Regions from separate parts of the Pseudoalteromonas xiamenensis genome, predicted to be linked through region 2. Evidence: riboswitches for the same ligand, from Rfam matches in the RefSeq annotation. Region 2 holds a riboswitch; the other holds the start of a gene.
The links. A riboswitch is a leader RNA that binds a small molecule or an ion and turns the genes downstream of it on or off. The one in region 2 is predicted to bind cobalamin.
Positions count from the first base shown of each region.

Region 1: linked by a shared signal. The riboswitch ahead of NI389_RS13360 (ABC transporter ATP-binding protein) and the one ahead of NI389_RS08835 (TonB-dependent receptor domain-containing protein) in region 2 are both predicted to bind cobalamin.

Region 1 is NZ_CP099917.1:2,877,324-2,885,061, reverse strand. It holds gene cobT (nicotinate-nucleotide--dimethylbenzimidazole phosphoribosyltransferase) at 1-412, opposite strand, end outside; gene NI389_RS13365 (FecCD family ABC transporter permease) at 409-1,419, opposite strand; gene NI389_RS13360 (ABC transporter ATP-binding protein) at 1,421-2,221, opposite strand; cobalamin riboswitch at 2,289-2,485, opposite strand; gene NI389_RS13355 (histidine phosphatase family protein) at 2,509-3,093, opposite strand; gene nqrM ((Na+)-NQR maturation NqrM) at 3,197-3,409, opposite strand; gene NI389_RS13345 (FAD:protein FMN transferase) at 3,492-4,517, opposite strand; gene nqrF (NADH:ubiquinone reductase (Na(+)-transporting) subunit F) at 4,602-5,828, opposite strand; gene nqrE (NADH:ubiquinone reductase (Na(+)-transporting) subunit E) at 5,846-6,454, opposite strand; gene NI389_RS13330 (NADH:ubiquinone reductase (Na(+)-transporting) subunit D) at 6,465-7,097, opposite strand; gene NI389_RS13325 (Na(+)-translocating NADH-quinone reductase subunit C) at 7,097-7,738, opposite strand, start outside.
Region 2 is NZ_CP099917.1:1,906,275-1,914,012, reverse strand. It holds gene NI389_RS08870 (hypothetical protein) at 87-296, shown strand; gene NI389_RS08865 (TetR/AcrR family transcriptional regulator) at 358-1,014, shown strand; gene thiI (tRNA uracil 4-sulfurtransferase ThiI) at 1,172-2,635, shown strand; gene NI389_RS08855 (ketopantoate reductase family protein) at 2,648-3,061, opposite strand; gene NI389_RS08850 (ketopantoate reductase family protein) at 3,100-3,570, opposite strand; gene NI389_RS08845 (VanZ family protein) at 3,536-3,883, opposite strand; gene NI389_RS08840 (YajQ family cyclic di-GMP-binding protein) at 4,076-4,558, shown strand; cobalamin riboswitch at 4,663-4,833, shown strand; gene NI389_RS08835 (TonB-dependent receptor domain-containing protein) at 4,869-6,689, shown strand; gene msrA (peptide-methionine (S)-S-oxide reductase MsrA) at 6,750-7,274, opposite strand; gene NI389_RS08825 (efflux RND transporter permease subunit) at 7,288-7,738, opposite strand, start outside.

The DNA of each region.
Region 1 (7,738 bases), 970 kb from region 2:
CATTTGTTGAAGTACCTAAACGTTGAGAAATTACATTTAGTTCAGACTCTGGCTTTACCAATATACCGCAATCCACAACGCTGAGTTGCCAGCCTAAGGTTTGGCACAATGCGTTGATTGCCGCACCACCGTTTGCAAAGTTAGCGACCATTTGACCCGTTACTTCACTTGGTGCAATCGACACTCCTTCGGCCGCGATACCATGATCCCCCGCAAAGATAAGCATTTGCGGTTTACCAAGTTCGATTTGATTGTACTCAGAACGCGTTAAAATAAGTGCTAACTGCAAAGCCAACGGTTCGAGCAGTCCAAGAGCGCCTAACGGTTTGGTTTTATTGTCGATCCGAGCCTGGCACACCCGTTTAAGCTTTGTGTTAAGTGGCGGGATATCAAAAAGTGTATTCAATGTCATAAAGCGCGAGTCCGGCTGCGGAGCAGCAAAAGGATAAGGAAGAATAAACTGCCAATGGAAGCGGTGATGACGCCAACAGGTAGCTCCTGATTGTCCAGAAGTGAACGCGCGACAATGTCGACCCAGAGCATAAACAAACCACCCGTTAAAAACGTCGCGAGTAGACCCGACACTTTGGCTTGCGAAATAAAAAATCGCACAATGTGTGGGATCATCAAACCGACAAAACCAACACCTCCGCAACTTGCTACAAGCACTGCGGTAATCAGTGAGCTGATTAATAACATCGCCACACGCAGTCGACCCGCATTTACACCAACCGTAGTAGCTGATTCATCACCGAGTAGCAATGCATTCAATGAACGACGATAAAGCAGCAAAATGGCACACGCACTCAGCACTACCGTAACTGGCAACCATAACCACTGCCAATCGGCTCGACCAAAGCTACCTAAGTTCCAAAAAAGAATCGCACTGATGGCTTCTGGATCAGTCCAATACAGCAATAGACTCGTGAGCGCACTGAATAAGAAGGACAATGCGACTCCCGCTAGTAGCAACACTTCAACTTGGGAACTTCTCACGCTTAATGCCAGTGCTATCAACAAACTGACCGCCAGCGTACTACCTAAAAAGGCCGCTCCCGCAATGACCAATCCAGCTTGAATGCCTGTAAGTGAAAAGAGCAAGACCACCCCAAACGAGGCGCCTGAAGAAATACCAAACAGATAGGGGTCAGCAAGTGGATTTCGAGTAACGGTTTGCAGTATGACTCCCGCCAGAGAAAGTCCAGCTCCCGCGGTAAACGCTAAAATGGCCCGAGGAAGTCTGAGCTCAATCACAATTTTTTGCATTAAATTACTTGGCTCAGCGTTAATCAACGCCTGTAATACATCAGCCAACGACACCGTTACCGCCCCTAACATCATCGATGTCATAAAACTGCCAAGCACCGCCAAGAACAAGATGCTCACGACCAAACTTTGTTTCATCGCATTATTCGGCATCTCAAATATACCCATAGTGATAACGAATATGAGGAATGGCTTTTGAACCGGAGTGAAGAATATCGACCTCTGCACAGACGCCAAAAACTGCGCTTAGAAGTTCATTTGTCAATACATCAATGGGACAACCGTTAGCAATTAACTCGCCTGATTTAAGCACCAAAATACGCTCACAAAGCGCACCGGCAAGGTTTAAGTCGTGGAATGAGGCTATCACGGTGACGTTCATTGCCTTTGCGAGCTCCATAATTTGAATCTGATATTTAACGTCCAAGTGACTTGTTGGCTCGTCCATTATCAGTAACTCAGGCTGCTGGACCATCGCTTTGGCTATCATCACTCGCTGTCGCTCTCCTCCTGATAAACTGGAATAGGACTGTGAGGCCTTGAGAGCCAAACCAACCGCATTCAGTGACTGCATGACCTTCGCTCTATCATCAGAGGTATAGTTTGAAAAAAGCGGTTTATGCGGTGTTAACCCCATTAAAATGACATCGACAACGGCGAGATTAAAGTCATTTCCGACTTCCTGTAGAACGACAGCAACTTGCTTCGCGTACTGCTTTAGAGACACCACTTCAATCGGTTTCCCTTGGAACAGCAAATTACCCGACGATGGTTGGAAATAACGATATAAGCAACGCAATAGCGTCGATTTACCAGCACCGTTAGGGCCAATCAATCCAACAAACTCTCCGCGAGAAATAGAAAAAGAGACGTCGTTGATAAGGGACTTATTCCCTTTTTCGACGCAAAGATGATCAATCTGAATGAGCGTGTCTGAACAAGCTAAATTTGCCATAGTGCCTCTGAATTTTGGGCACCGCAAAGCCACTCTATTGAGCGCTTTGACCTGAGTGCGCCCGCTCAAGTACTCGTATTAGCCTTGGTATCTGACTTATTCGCGGCAATGCTTAGCATCCTTTGCAACAACCTTGTGATATCGACAAGGTCATGTTGACTAGACGCAAAACTGATACCGCGTGAAGGCACGCCTTCAATTACAGTTGCGGGGACAGTGAAGGATTCGCACCTTCTTCCCAATATCTGCTAATACGCAATAATTCCGCTATTATGAAGTCTAGACGTCTAAAATACAACTTTTGGCCAACGTACACCTTGATCGTCAATAAACACGTCTAGACTAAATCCAGTTAAGTAATTAAATTCAATCGCTGCCAGCTGTGTCCCTGAGGGTTCTTCAATTCCAAGCACATGAAAATAAACGAACTTTAAAACGCCTGCATGACTAATTACCAGCACGTTTTCCTCGGCCTTGCTCGTATTCAAAAGTCGTTTTAAAAATCCATGACAGCGTGTCGCAAAGTCTGTCATCGTTTCGCCGTCAGGCGGCGTTACAGACCAAGGATCAGACCAAAATTGTCCAATCTGGGCGGCGTGCCTCCAAAGCCATTCGTATGTTTTCCCATCCCAATGACCAAAATCACATTCAACAATCGCACTGTCGAGCACCACATCACCAGATACATTGAGCGCATCCAACGTTTGCTGAGTACGCTCCAAAGGCGAAACATAAATTGTGTCGAACCGGCTTCCTATCAGGGATTTGGCATAGCGGCTCAATGCCACAGGGTACTGCAGGTGAGCGTCAGTTCGCCCTAATAGCACACCTTTTGTTGTAGGTTGCGCATGGCGAATAAAATGCAATTTCATACTCGGTTCCTTTTGCCTGCACAGTCACAACGGTGCTTTTGTTAAGAAGATAACGAGCATAAAAAATGCGAGCCTTGCCCGCATTTTTTAATCAATATTCGTATCACAGAATTTGGTTGTCTTTCCAAACTTGCTCTCTCGCTAAGCGCTTTTTGCGTTTATCACATGGGTCATCGCAATCGCACACTTTATCAATACCCATTGAACCTAAACCACCACAGCTGCTTGCCATCGACTTTTTCTGAACCAGAACACCGACTGCCATAGCGAGTACAATTAGAATTAATAAACCAAAAGTAAGAAGAATCAACGACATTGCTTTAACCCTTAAAATCGAAGCCTGACCGCAAAGTCAGGCTGGCAACGGACCGCGCTATTATAGCGCGCTTAAACCTTGCTCACAAATATGGTTTAAAGGCTGTACTAGACCAAGTTTGAATACCACTTGGTGTTTTACTCATAAGATAAACCGGTAAATGATGCTCTTCTGCGTAAGCTTGTGCTTTATCCATCCCCATTACCGTCAACGCTGTTGCGAGACCATCAGCGGTCATTGCCGAAGGATGTAGAACTGTGACAGAAACGAGATCATGCTTGATAGGCATACCTGTTACGGGGTCGATTAAATGCGTATAAATCTCGCCATCCATTTCGTAGAAAATACGGTAATCACCCGAAGTTGCGATACCGTTGGTACCCGGTTCTAACACACGATGTACTTGACGCTGCCCCATAGGTGCATCAGGTTGCTCAATCGCAATTCGCCATGGTTCACCATCTGCCTTTGTCCCAGCGACACGAAGTTCACCGCCGATCTCAATCATGTAATTATGAATATTATGCTTTTCAATTAGCTCAGCCACTTTGTCGATACCATAACCCTTAGCTGTTGCAGAGAACGATAAACGTAATCCATTCGTTGTCTTTTCCAAACCTTCTTCAGTCAGAACCAACTTATCAACACCAATACGCGAGACCATCTCCTCCAATTGAGTTTGGCTTGGACGAATAGTTGGGCGTTTATCTGGTCCAAATCCCCACAAATCGATTAATGGGCCCATAGTCACATCGAGTGTTTGTGTCGATTTGCCCAAACGGATCGATTCGGCCACAACACGGCGAAAATCCTCGCTAATTGGCATTACAACGCCAGCTTCAAGGGCATTAAAGGTGTTTATCTCTGAATCGGGGATGTAGGTCGACATTGATTGATTCACGGCAACAAGTTCAGCATCAATCTCAGCCTGCAAAGCATTTTGTTCGATGTTCACATTTCCGGGAAACACTTTAATGCTGTACGTAGTGCCCATTGTTTTGCCATGCATTTCCAGCATCCGTTCTTCATTTGCTGGGCTACAAGCCGACAAAAAACCAGATACGAATAGGCCTAATGCGAGGTTTTTTACCAAGCGGTATTCAGTCATTCCAATTCCTCTAAAAAAAGAACCCCTGTGTGTTTCACACAGGGGTTCAGATTATGCAAATTAACTTATATGCATCACGATGGTTTAGCCACCGAAGTCATCCAATAGGATGTTTTCGTCTTCAACACCTAATTCTTTCAACATGTTGATTACCGCAGCATTCATCATCGGAGGTCCACACATGTAGAACTCACAATCTTCTGGCGCTTCATGATCTCTCAAGTAGTTCTCAAACAGAACGTTGTGAATGAAGCCTGTGTAACCTTCCCAGTTGTCCTCTGGTTGAGGATCTGAAAGGGCTACGTGCCATACGAAGTTATCGTTCTCAGCCGCTAAGCCATCGAAATCTTCCACGTAGAACATTTCACGTTTAGAACGAGCACCGTACCAGAATGACATCTTACGTTTAGAGTTAAGACGCTTCAATTGGTCGAAAATGTGTGAACGCATTGGCGCCATACCAGCACCGCCACCAACGAATACCATTTCTGCATCCGTGTCTTTCGCGAAGAATTCACCGAATGGACCTGAAATTGTTACCTTATCTCCTGGCTTAAGTGACCAGATGTAAGATGACATTTTACCACATGGTAAAGTTAAGTTGTTCGGTGGCGGAGTCGCGATACGAACGTTAAGCATGATAATGCCAAACTCTTCTGGGTAGTTAGCCATTGAGTAAGCACGGATCGTTGGCTCATCAACTTTTGATTCAAGCTTGAAGAAACCAAAACGTTCCCAGTCACCACGGTATTGTTCTGGAATATCGTAATCCGCGTATTTAACATGGTGTGCTGGCGCTTCAATCTGGATGTAGCCACCTGCACGGAACGGAACGATTTCACCATCCGGAATACCAAGCTTAAGTTCTTTGATGAACGTCGCTTTGTTATCATTAGAGATAACAGTACATTCCCACTTTTTAACACCGAAGATTGACTCTTCAAGTTCGATTTCCATGTCAGATTTAACGTTTACCTGACACGCTAGACGACAGCCTTCACGAGCTTCACCCTTAGAAATGTGGTCAAGCTCAGTTGGAAGAATGTCACCACCACCTGAATGAACGTGTACACGACATTGACCACATGAGCCACCGCCACCACACGCCGATGATACGAAGATACCTGAGTTAGCAAGTGCACCAAGCAACTTGCCACCAGCTGGGATCTTGATTGCTTTTTCAGCATCACCATTGATACCGATAGTCACATCACCTTCAGCAACAAGTTTAGACTTCGCTGCAATGATGATAAGCACTAGCATTACTACGATAGCAATGAAAATACCTACGCCTAAATAAACCTCTAGCATGATTTCTCCTAGCTACCTTACAGTGAAATACCAGAGAAAGACATGAAGCCAAGACCCATTAGACCTACAGTGATAAAGGTAATACCTAAACCACGAAGACCATCTGGCACGTCTGCGTACTTCATCTTCTCACGGATACCTGCTAGCAATACAATAGCAAGCGCCCAACCAACACCAGCACCAATACCGTAAACAACCGACTCACCGAAGTTATAGTTACGTTCAACCATGAACGAAACCGCACCGAAAATCGCACAGTTTACTGTGATTAGCGGAAGGAAAATACCTAACGCGTTATAAAGCGCTGGGAAGTATTTGTCTAAAGCCATCTCTAGAATTTGTACTAGAGCGGCGATAACACCGATAAAGGTTAGGAATTTCAAGAAGCTCAGGTCAGCTTCTGGGAAACCTAGCCACTCAAGTGAGCCTGGCGCTAAGATAGCGTGGTAAACCAAGTTGTTTACAGGTACTGAAATACCGAGTACCGCAACTACCGCAATACCAAGACCAAGAGCAGTAGTTACTTTCTTAGACACAGCTAAGAATGTACACATACCTAGGAAGAATGATAATGCTAAGTTTTCAATGAAAACCGCTTTTACGAATAAGCTAATGTAATGTTCCATCTCGCTCCCCTTACGCCTTCGCTTCTACTTGATCTTTCTTATAAGTGCGTAGCGCCCAAATAATAAGACCAATAATGAAGAACGAGCTCGGAGGAAGGATCAATAGACCCATTGGTTGATACCAACCACCCTCAGAGATAAGTGGCATAATTTGCACACCAAACAATGAACCTGAGCCGCCTAATTCACGAACGAAAGCAACGGTCATTAGCATCGCTGAGTAGCCTAAACCATTACCGATACCATCAAGGAATGACATCATTGGAGGCGACTTCATTGCATAAGCTTCTGCACGACCCATTACGATACAGTTGGTAATGATTAGACCAACGAATACCGAGAGTTCTTTTGCTGTTGAATAAACAAACGCTTGAAGCGCTTGGTCAACAACGATTACCAACGAAGCGATAATCGTCATCTGAACGATGATACGAACGCTCGATGGGATGTGATTGCGTAGCATTGAGATAAACAAGCTTGAAAATGCCGTAACCAATGTCAATGCGATTGACATGATTAACGCCTTTTCCATTTTTGATGTTACCGCTAGCGCAGAACAAATACCCAGTACTTGAAGTGCAATCGGGTTATTTGCTAGTACAGGGCCAAATAGAACCTGTTTTACGTCTTTTGCATTAGCCATTAGTTCAGCTCTCCTTTACGTACTTTCGCAAGGAACGGACCAAATGCTTTGTCGCTAGTCCAGAAATCAACTGTGTTATCAACACCGTGTGATGTCAATGTCGCACCTGATAGACCGTCAACTTTATGCTGGTTACCTTCAGCACCACTCTTAACAACGTCAAGTGGTAGAGCTTTTCCAGCCCAAAGCGCTGTCCATTTCGGGTTTTGGATCTCACCACCAAGACCTGGTGTTTCAGAGTGTTTGAAGAAGTTGATTGACTTAACAGTCACACCATCTGCTTCAAGCGCTAAGAAACCGTACATGATACCCCAAAGGCCGTAACCTTGGATGGGTAGTACGATAGTCTCGATTTTACCTGCTTCGTTACGAGCAAAGTAAACCGGTGAATTCGTCGTCATACGTTGAATGCCCGCTTTGTCATCCGCTTTTGCAAGCTTAACGCTACGCTTAGCATCGTACTTAGTCGCTTCAAAATCAAACGTCGACGGGTCTTCGTCAACAAACGCACCTGAATCCATGTTGATTACGCGTGACTCGATGTTGTTCGCAAATGTGTTCGCAACATCAGTAACGTCTTTATAACCAGATACAAGTAGGATGTTGCGCTGAATATCAGCAGATTTACTTGCTTTCTGTAG
Region 2 (7,738 bases):
AAAAGACCAATCTGTCTCACGTGACTAGGTTGATAGAGAGTAGAAGTGGGGATTGCACGATATCGAATTCCAAACCGTGATTAAGCATGGAATTTTCTATAATCATGGTGTTTGAACAAAATTCATCCCCATTTGGTAAAGTTACCCTAGGTATCACCTTTGGAATTGGCTATACTGCGGCCAAGTTGTTGGTCATTGTAGCGACACTTATTCGTGGATCTCTGTTGCGTGGCAATATATTACCCGCGGTTAGAATTCGCACATGGCTACTGAAAATTGTTGAGTCATTTGATTAAGCGTTCTATGGCGAAACATTTAAAACAGCATTGTTTATTTGCACTTCAATGGGACTAGGAAATGAATACCAAGGAAAAAATTATTCGAACTAGTATTGCCATGTTTAACCTAAATGGTGAGCGTGCCGTGACGACAAATCACATTGCAGCGAATTTAGGAATAAGTCCTGGCAATTTGTATTATCACTTCAAAAACAAAGAAGACATCATTCGTCATATTTTTTCCTTATACAGCGAACACCTTAATACGCATTTTAAACCTCTAAGTCTTGGAGAAAATGCGTTAGAGCAGCTAACGTTATACTTGGATTCCTTATTTGATTTGATGTGGCGATACCATTTCTTTTACGACAATCTGACCGACATTTTGGCAAGAGATAATGAATTGAAAAAAGACTACATCGCTTTTCAATCTCAGTTGTTTGAGCAAGTGAAGGCCGTTGTGATTGCATTGCGAGATGTAGACGTGATCGCCATTGATGATGAGGATGCAAAAGAGTTAGCTCACATGTTGAAAATGACGGTTAGCTTTTGGACGCCTTACGTTAAGGCTAGACGGTTGACAGGGGTGTTAGAGCAGCAAGATATCTACAATGGTATCGTGAAAGTGTTAATGTTGTTCAAGCCTTATTGCACGCAAATGAGTAAGCAAAAAATTGCCCAACTGCAAGCGCATTATCAAACGCTAGCAGACGAATCATTACCGAGCATTGCGTAAAAAATCAGCGTTTCCTACTTGCTGACATTTTTGCTATAATCCCGCGCCTTGTTTTTGGTGCGGGTTGTAGTCGTCACATTTGAACTCACTCAGCACACGCAAGCTTACTTCGTTTTTCGCAAACAAGTAAACTAACCTCTTAATTCGAGTGAGTTTTATGTTGAAATTTATTGTTAAACTACATCCTGAAATCGTCATTAAAAGTAAGTCTGTGCGTAAGCGTTTTACGAGCATTCTTGAGCGCAACGTGAAAATCATTCTGCGCAGGTTTGATGAGAAAGTCGCTGTAAAAAACAATTGGGACAACATCACGATTACTACCCAACTGAGTGATGAACAAACTCGTCTAACGTTTATCGATGAACTTAAGCGCGTACCAGGTATTGAGCAAGTTGTTGAAGTTAAAGAAGTGATCTTCGAAACGTTAGACGACATCTATCAACACGCGTTGGGTTTAGTCGCGCCAGTCATTGCAGGTAAAACGTTCTGTGTGCGCATTAAACGCCAAGGTACTCATGACTTCACGTCGACAGAAGCCGAGCGGTATGTTGGTGGTGGCTTGAATCAAAACGTAGAAGGGGCAAGCGTTAAGCTTACGCGTCCGGACGTTACTGTAAAAATCGAGATTAAAGACAATCGAGCTTACCTTTTGACTGAAATTCACCGTGGTTTGGGTGGTTTCCCATTACCAACGCAAGAAGATGTTCTCAGCTTAATTTCAGGTGGCTTTGACTCTGGTGTGGCAACGTACCACATGATGCGGAAGGGCGCCCGCACGCATTTCTTGTTTTTTAACCTAGGTGGTGCGGCGCATGAAATTGGGGTAAAGCAAGTTAGTTATTTCCTTTGGAAACAGTTTAGCTCAACACACCGCGTAAAGTTTATTGCGGTTGATTTTGAACCTGTAGTGGCCGAGATTTTAGAAAACATCGACAGTGGCGAAATGGGCGTGGTACTTAAACGTATGATGATGCGTGCAGGTAGTAAAATCGCTGAGCGTCTCAATATTCCAGCGCTGGTCACTGGAGAAAGCATTGGCCAAGTTTCGAGCCAGACATTGGCTAACTTGAGCGTAATCGACCGAGTCACTGAAACTCTTATTTTGCGTCCGCTGATTCACTTGGATAAGCAAGAAATCATCAGCACCGCACGTCAAATCGGGACGATAGAAATGGCCGAAGCAATGCCAGAATATTGTGGTGTCATTTCGAAGAAGCCGAACGTCAAAACCCGCATTGGTAAAGTGCAAGCGGAAGAAGAAAAGTTCGATTTTGATGTATTAAACACGGTGGTTGATAACGCGCGCATCATGGATATTCGTGAAATTGAAGAAGCCACGAAAGAAGAAGTGAAAGAAGCGGAATCAGTTAGCGAATTGCCACAAGGTGCGGTAGTCCTTGATATTCGTTCACCTGAAGAAGAAGACGACTCACCACTGGAAATTGAAGGCTTTGAAGTGAAGCACCTGCCATTCTTCCGTTTGGCTACTCAGTTTGGCGATTTGCCTCAAGATAAAGAATACTTCTTATATTGTAAGAAAGGGGTAATGAGTCAGCTTCAAGCCCTGATTTTACATGAAAAAGGGTATCTCAATGTCCGAGTGTACAAGCCGTCTAAGTAGTTAAAAAGCGCCTCAGGCGCTTTTCTTCTGTATCTGGGTAAGTAAACGCGCATTGAAAGGCGTTTGCTTGCCTTTTTGCTGTGCTTGCCGACAAATGAAACCACAAATAGCGTCTATTTCTGTTTCCCTTTTTAAATGAATGTCTTGGCGCATGGACGAACGATTTTGAGCTGTTTGCTGCATCACTTGGTAGGCTAATTCCAGCGCGTCTGAAAGCGAAATAGTTACTCCATTTTGATTTGCTATCCATACGGCTTCATTTAATAGCCCCAGTATTTCACTGGCAAAGAAGGGTTGCCGCAATACGCCATTATCGACATTTTCACGAGCTGATATCGGATTAATGGCGACATTGACCAGTAACTTTTGCCAGCGCAGCAGCTGGATATTTTCATGTATCGCACACTGTGGAAAGTGAGTTTGCATAGCGGTAATCAGAGAAGGAGCGGGTAGACTGCTGTGGCTTAAGTTACCCAACCAAGTTGCTCCAATCCCTTTGTGTACAACCGTGTCAGGGGACGATTTAAACCCCCCATATTCGTGGTTGCAAACCACATTTGTTGCGTTTGAGTTAGCCTTGCAAGCCATGGGGTCAAATCACTCATGCCATTGTGACTGATTACAATCGTTGCATCGTCGCTTAGGTAAGGCCAAAGTTGCTCAAGCGCTGCGGGCAATTGGTAAGCTTTTACACAGATCAGTACTTGTTCAATAGACTGACGCTGTAGGTGCTCAAAGTGAGCATGACTCACACTGAGCGGTGTGGTGACCAATTCATGTTGATAAAAATAGGGGGTACCGGTTTGGGTAGACCGAGTGACCACGGTAACCGGAGCGAAAAGTTGGCAATAGCGCGCAAAAAGCAGCCCAACGGCGCCCGCTCCAACCACATAAACAGGCTTATCGTGTTTTTTTGATTGCTTTTGTCCAGCCATAATATCCTGCGAAATAGACAATAGCGCCGGCCATATCGGCAACAAAATCGGCAAACGAGGCTTGGCGGTAAGGAACAAAGGATTGCAACACTTCAATACTTGCCCCATAAAATGCAAGGAGCACTAAATGCAGCCACACGGGAAGTCTAAAGGCATGGTGAAGGATAAACGCCAAGCCAAGGAAGATAACAAAATGTACAACCTTATCGACATGTGCGAACAGTACGAGATTCGTTTTTACCTCTTTGATGAACAATGCGGTACAAATAATGAGACTCGCTAAGAAAAGAAATTGGTAAACACGCCTTGTCACGTTAATTCCTACTACGACTTTATTATTGCCTCGAGTATATCATCGAAAGGTGGACGTAACATGAATATTCTGGTCTATTCTTTGAGTTTCCATGTGCTTATTTTGAGTTTTGTTTGTGCACAATCATGCTGAAATTTTCCTTCTGATAACGAGGGCTGGTATACTAATCGTAATCAATTTTAGGAGAAAATTATGCCATCATTTGACATCGTGTCAGAAATTGAAATGACAGAAGCAAAGAACGCTGTCGATAATGCTGCTCGTGAATTAGAAACGCGTTGGGATTTTCGTGGTGTAAATGCGTCGATTGAATTAGATGACAAACTGGTCGTGTTAAAGGGTGAAGCGGAACACCAATTAATGCAACTGTTTGATATTTTAGTTAGCAAAGCGGCTAAGCGCGGCTTAGATGTTTCATGCCTTGAGTTGCAAGACGTTGTGCATTCAGGCAAAACGTTTTCTCGCAAAGTAGGCTTAAAACAAGGTATTGATAAGGATATGGCGAAGAAAATTACCAAACTTATCAAAGAATCAAAAATTAAAGTGCAGTCGAGTGTTCAGGGCGAAGAAGTACGTGTAACGGGTAAAAACCGTGACGATCTTCAAGAAGTGATGCAACTCATCCGTGGTGCAGAACTCGGCCAACCATTCCAGTTCAAAAACTTCCGCGATTAATTCTGTCCATCGGAAGCAGTGTCCGCTGCTTCCTGCATCACTTTATGTTTCTTCTCTTCTTGGCTTTCTAGACGTCCATTGACATTTGACTGCCAAATTTGGACAATAGCGCCTCTTTTCAAGGTGCTTGATAGTCGTTGTTTTGGACAACAGACTGGCAAGATAATCGGGAAGCTTGGTGCGGTTCGCAAGATGCAAGCCTAATCCAACACTGCCCCCGCAACGGTAAACACAGTTGTGTAAGTCCGGAGACCGGCCTTGGAGCTTTCTTACTTACAACTTGTGCGGTGGGCGCAGGTCAGGGGACATCATGTACAAACTATCATTGCTTGGCGTTGCAATTGCTGCGTCTTCGTCACTTTATTCCACATCGTCTCTAGCAAACAATGTTGAGCGCATAACGGTTACAGCAAATAAATTAGAGCAAAAAGTCGCGGATGTAGCGGCTTCTGTGATTGTTATCGAGCGCGCTGATATTGAAAAAAGCGGTGTGAATGATGTTGCAGCATTGCTGTCACAACAAGCTGGTTTCCAAATTAATCGTAATGGTGGACTTGGTCAAAATACTGGGTTGTCACTTCGCGGCTCGAACACACGTCACACACTCGTACTTATCGACGGTGTGCGCGTCGGTTCCGCAACGCTCGGTTACAAATCAATAGCCAATATTGCGCTTAGTAGCATCGAAAGAATTGAGGTGGTCAAAGGCTCTCGTGCCGCTGTGTATGGCTCGGATGCATTAGCGGGTGTGATTAATATCATTACACGCCAAACAACCGCGACAGAAATTACAGTCGGAGTTGGCTCGGACAGTTATCACGTTGCTGAACTGGCTGCTGGTACACAAAAAGGTGGCTGGGATCTTAACCTTAATGCGAGTTTTGAGAAAACCGACGGTTTTGATGTAATGCAGACGCTCCAATTTGATAATGATGGCTACCACAATGTCAATGTTGGGCTTGCAGCGTCATACCAAGACGAAGGCTTAGGTCAGGTATCGGCGAAAATTCAACATAACCAAGGTGAAGTCGATTATGACAGTGCGTGGGGTGGTATTAACGCAACCGATTACCGTAGTGAATTCAAAAATGATTTGCTGTCATTGGGTTGGAATAAACGCATTGATAATGTCAGCCTCGCGTTGGATATCAGTCGCGCATCAGATGAATCGGACGATATAAGCGAAGGGTTTGTTAGCACTTTTGATACCACACGAACCACGAAAGAAGCGAAAGTAACGTGGTTTGCACTGGATTCTGTGACCGCATTAGCAGGCTTTACGCACAATAAAGAAGATGTTTCGGGCAGTTCTACAATTTATGACTTAAATTCCCGTTCGACATCTGCTTGGTTCATGGGCGCAACATACGCACGGAACGCTATCCAAGCCGAAGGATTTGTGCGTCGTGAATCCGATGATCAGTTTGGCAGTGAAGTAACGTACAGTATTGGGGCGGGCTACGATATTCGTAAAAACTTGACGCTCCATGTATCACAAAGTACCGGCTTCAAAGCGCCAACCTTCAACGATTTGTATTTCCCAAATTCGGGTAATGCAGCACTGGAGCCTGAGAAGTCACGTCACCAAGAACTTGGTATAAAAGGCTTTACGCAAAACGTGAGCTTTGAGACGGCTATTTTCAAAACCGTATTCGACAACAAAATTGCTTGGGCTCCAAATGCTCAAGGTAAATGGCAGCCTGCAAATATTAATGAAGCCCGCCATCAGGGTATTGAAGTGAGTGTCACTCATACTCTGTTGGGACTTGATTCATCTTGGAACTACACGTACTTAGATGCAAAAGACGAACAAACAAACAGCGAACTGACCTACGTGTCCAAAAACACATTGAACTGGCGTGTAGCTGAACAATTTGATGCGTTGGAAGTTGCGACAGAAGTGCAATATCGCAGTGACCGTTTAGGTAAGTACACACCGTTACCGTCGTATACGCTTTTTAACTTAGTTGCAAACTACACATTTACGGATGAAGTTTCGTTGATCGCGCGTATCGAAAACGTGTTTGATAGGGACTACAACGCGGTAGATGCGGGTGTTGCTGACAGTAGCGTGTTTTATTACAACACGGCTGAGCGTCGATTCTACCTGAATTTACATGCAAAATTCTAAATCGGTTTTAGCTTGAGAAGAAAAGAAAGAGGCAACCCGAGTGCCTCTTTCTTTATGCAATTAGTCGTTGAGCAACTCTGCAAAATGCTGCGAAAACTTCGCTAGTTTAGGTGCAATAAGCACACTGCAATATCCTTGTTCGGGATTCAAATTGTAATAGTCTTGATGGTAAGTTTCCGCCGAGTAAAAGACGCTTGCTTCGCTCACTTCAGTAACAATGAGTTCTGAGAAATGCGGCACAACTCGTTCAATGAATTGTTGGGTTTGTGATTTCTGTTCATTGGTGTGATAAAACACCACACTTCGATATTGTGTACCAACATCGTTGCCCTGACGATTGAGTTGGGTTGGGTCATGCAATACAAACAGCATCTCCAACAGTGTTTCGAATGACACAACACGTTCATCAAACGTGATTTGTACCACTTCGGCATGGCCCGTTAAACCAGAACAAACTGCGCGATAGGTCGGGTTGTCGATGTGCCCGCCCATGTAGCCGGATTCAACGTGTGAAACCCCATTGACACGGCGAAAGGCCGCGTCAATACACCAAAAACAACCACCGCCAAACGTTGCAACTTGCATCTTAACTTTCTCCTTACTTCAGAGGATGTTGGGTATTTTGCTCGTCGAGTCGTTTTGCAAGGAACTCAGGCGATTGTGTTCTTCGCGCGAGCGCAAGATAAGCGGTTGGGACGACAAATAGCGTAAGTAATGTCGCAACGCTGACCCCTGCGAAAACCACGACCCCGATAACCGCACGACTCTCTGCACCAGGACCTGTTGCCAATACCAGCGGAATTGCACTCATAACCGTCGTTAACGAGGTCATGATTATTGGACGTAAACGTTGCTTTGAGGCACGGATCACCGCTTCTTTAAATTCTACACCACGGTCACGCAATTGGTTGGAGAATTCAACGATAAGAATGCCATTTTTGGCGCTTAAACCTATCAACATTACAATACCGATTTGGCTATAAATATTGATGGTATTGTCGGTGATAAATAGTCCAAACATCGCGCCAACCAAACCAAGGGGTACGGTC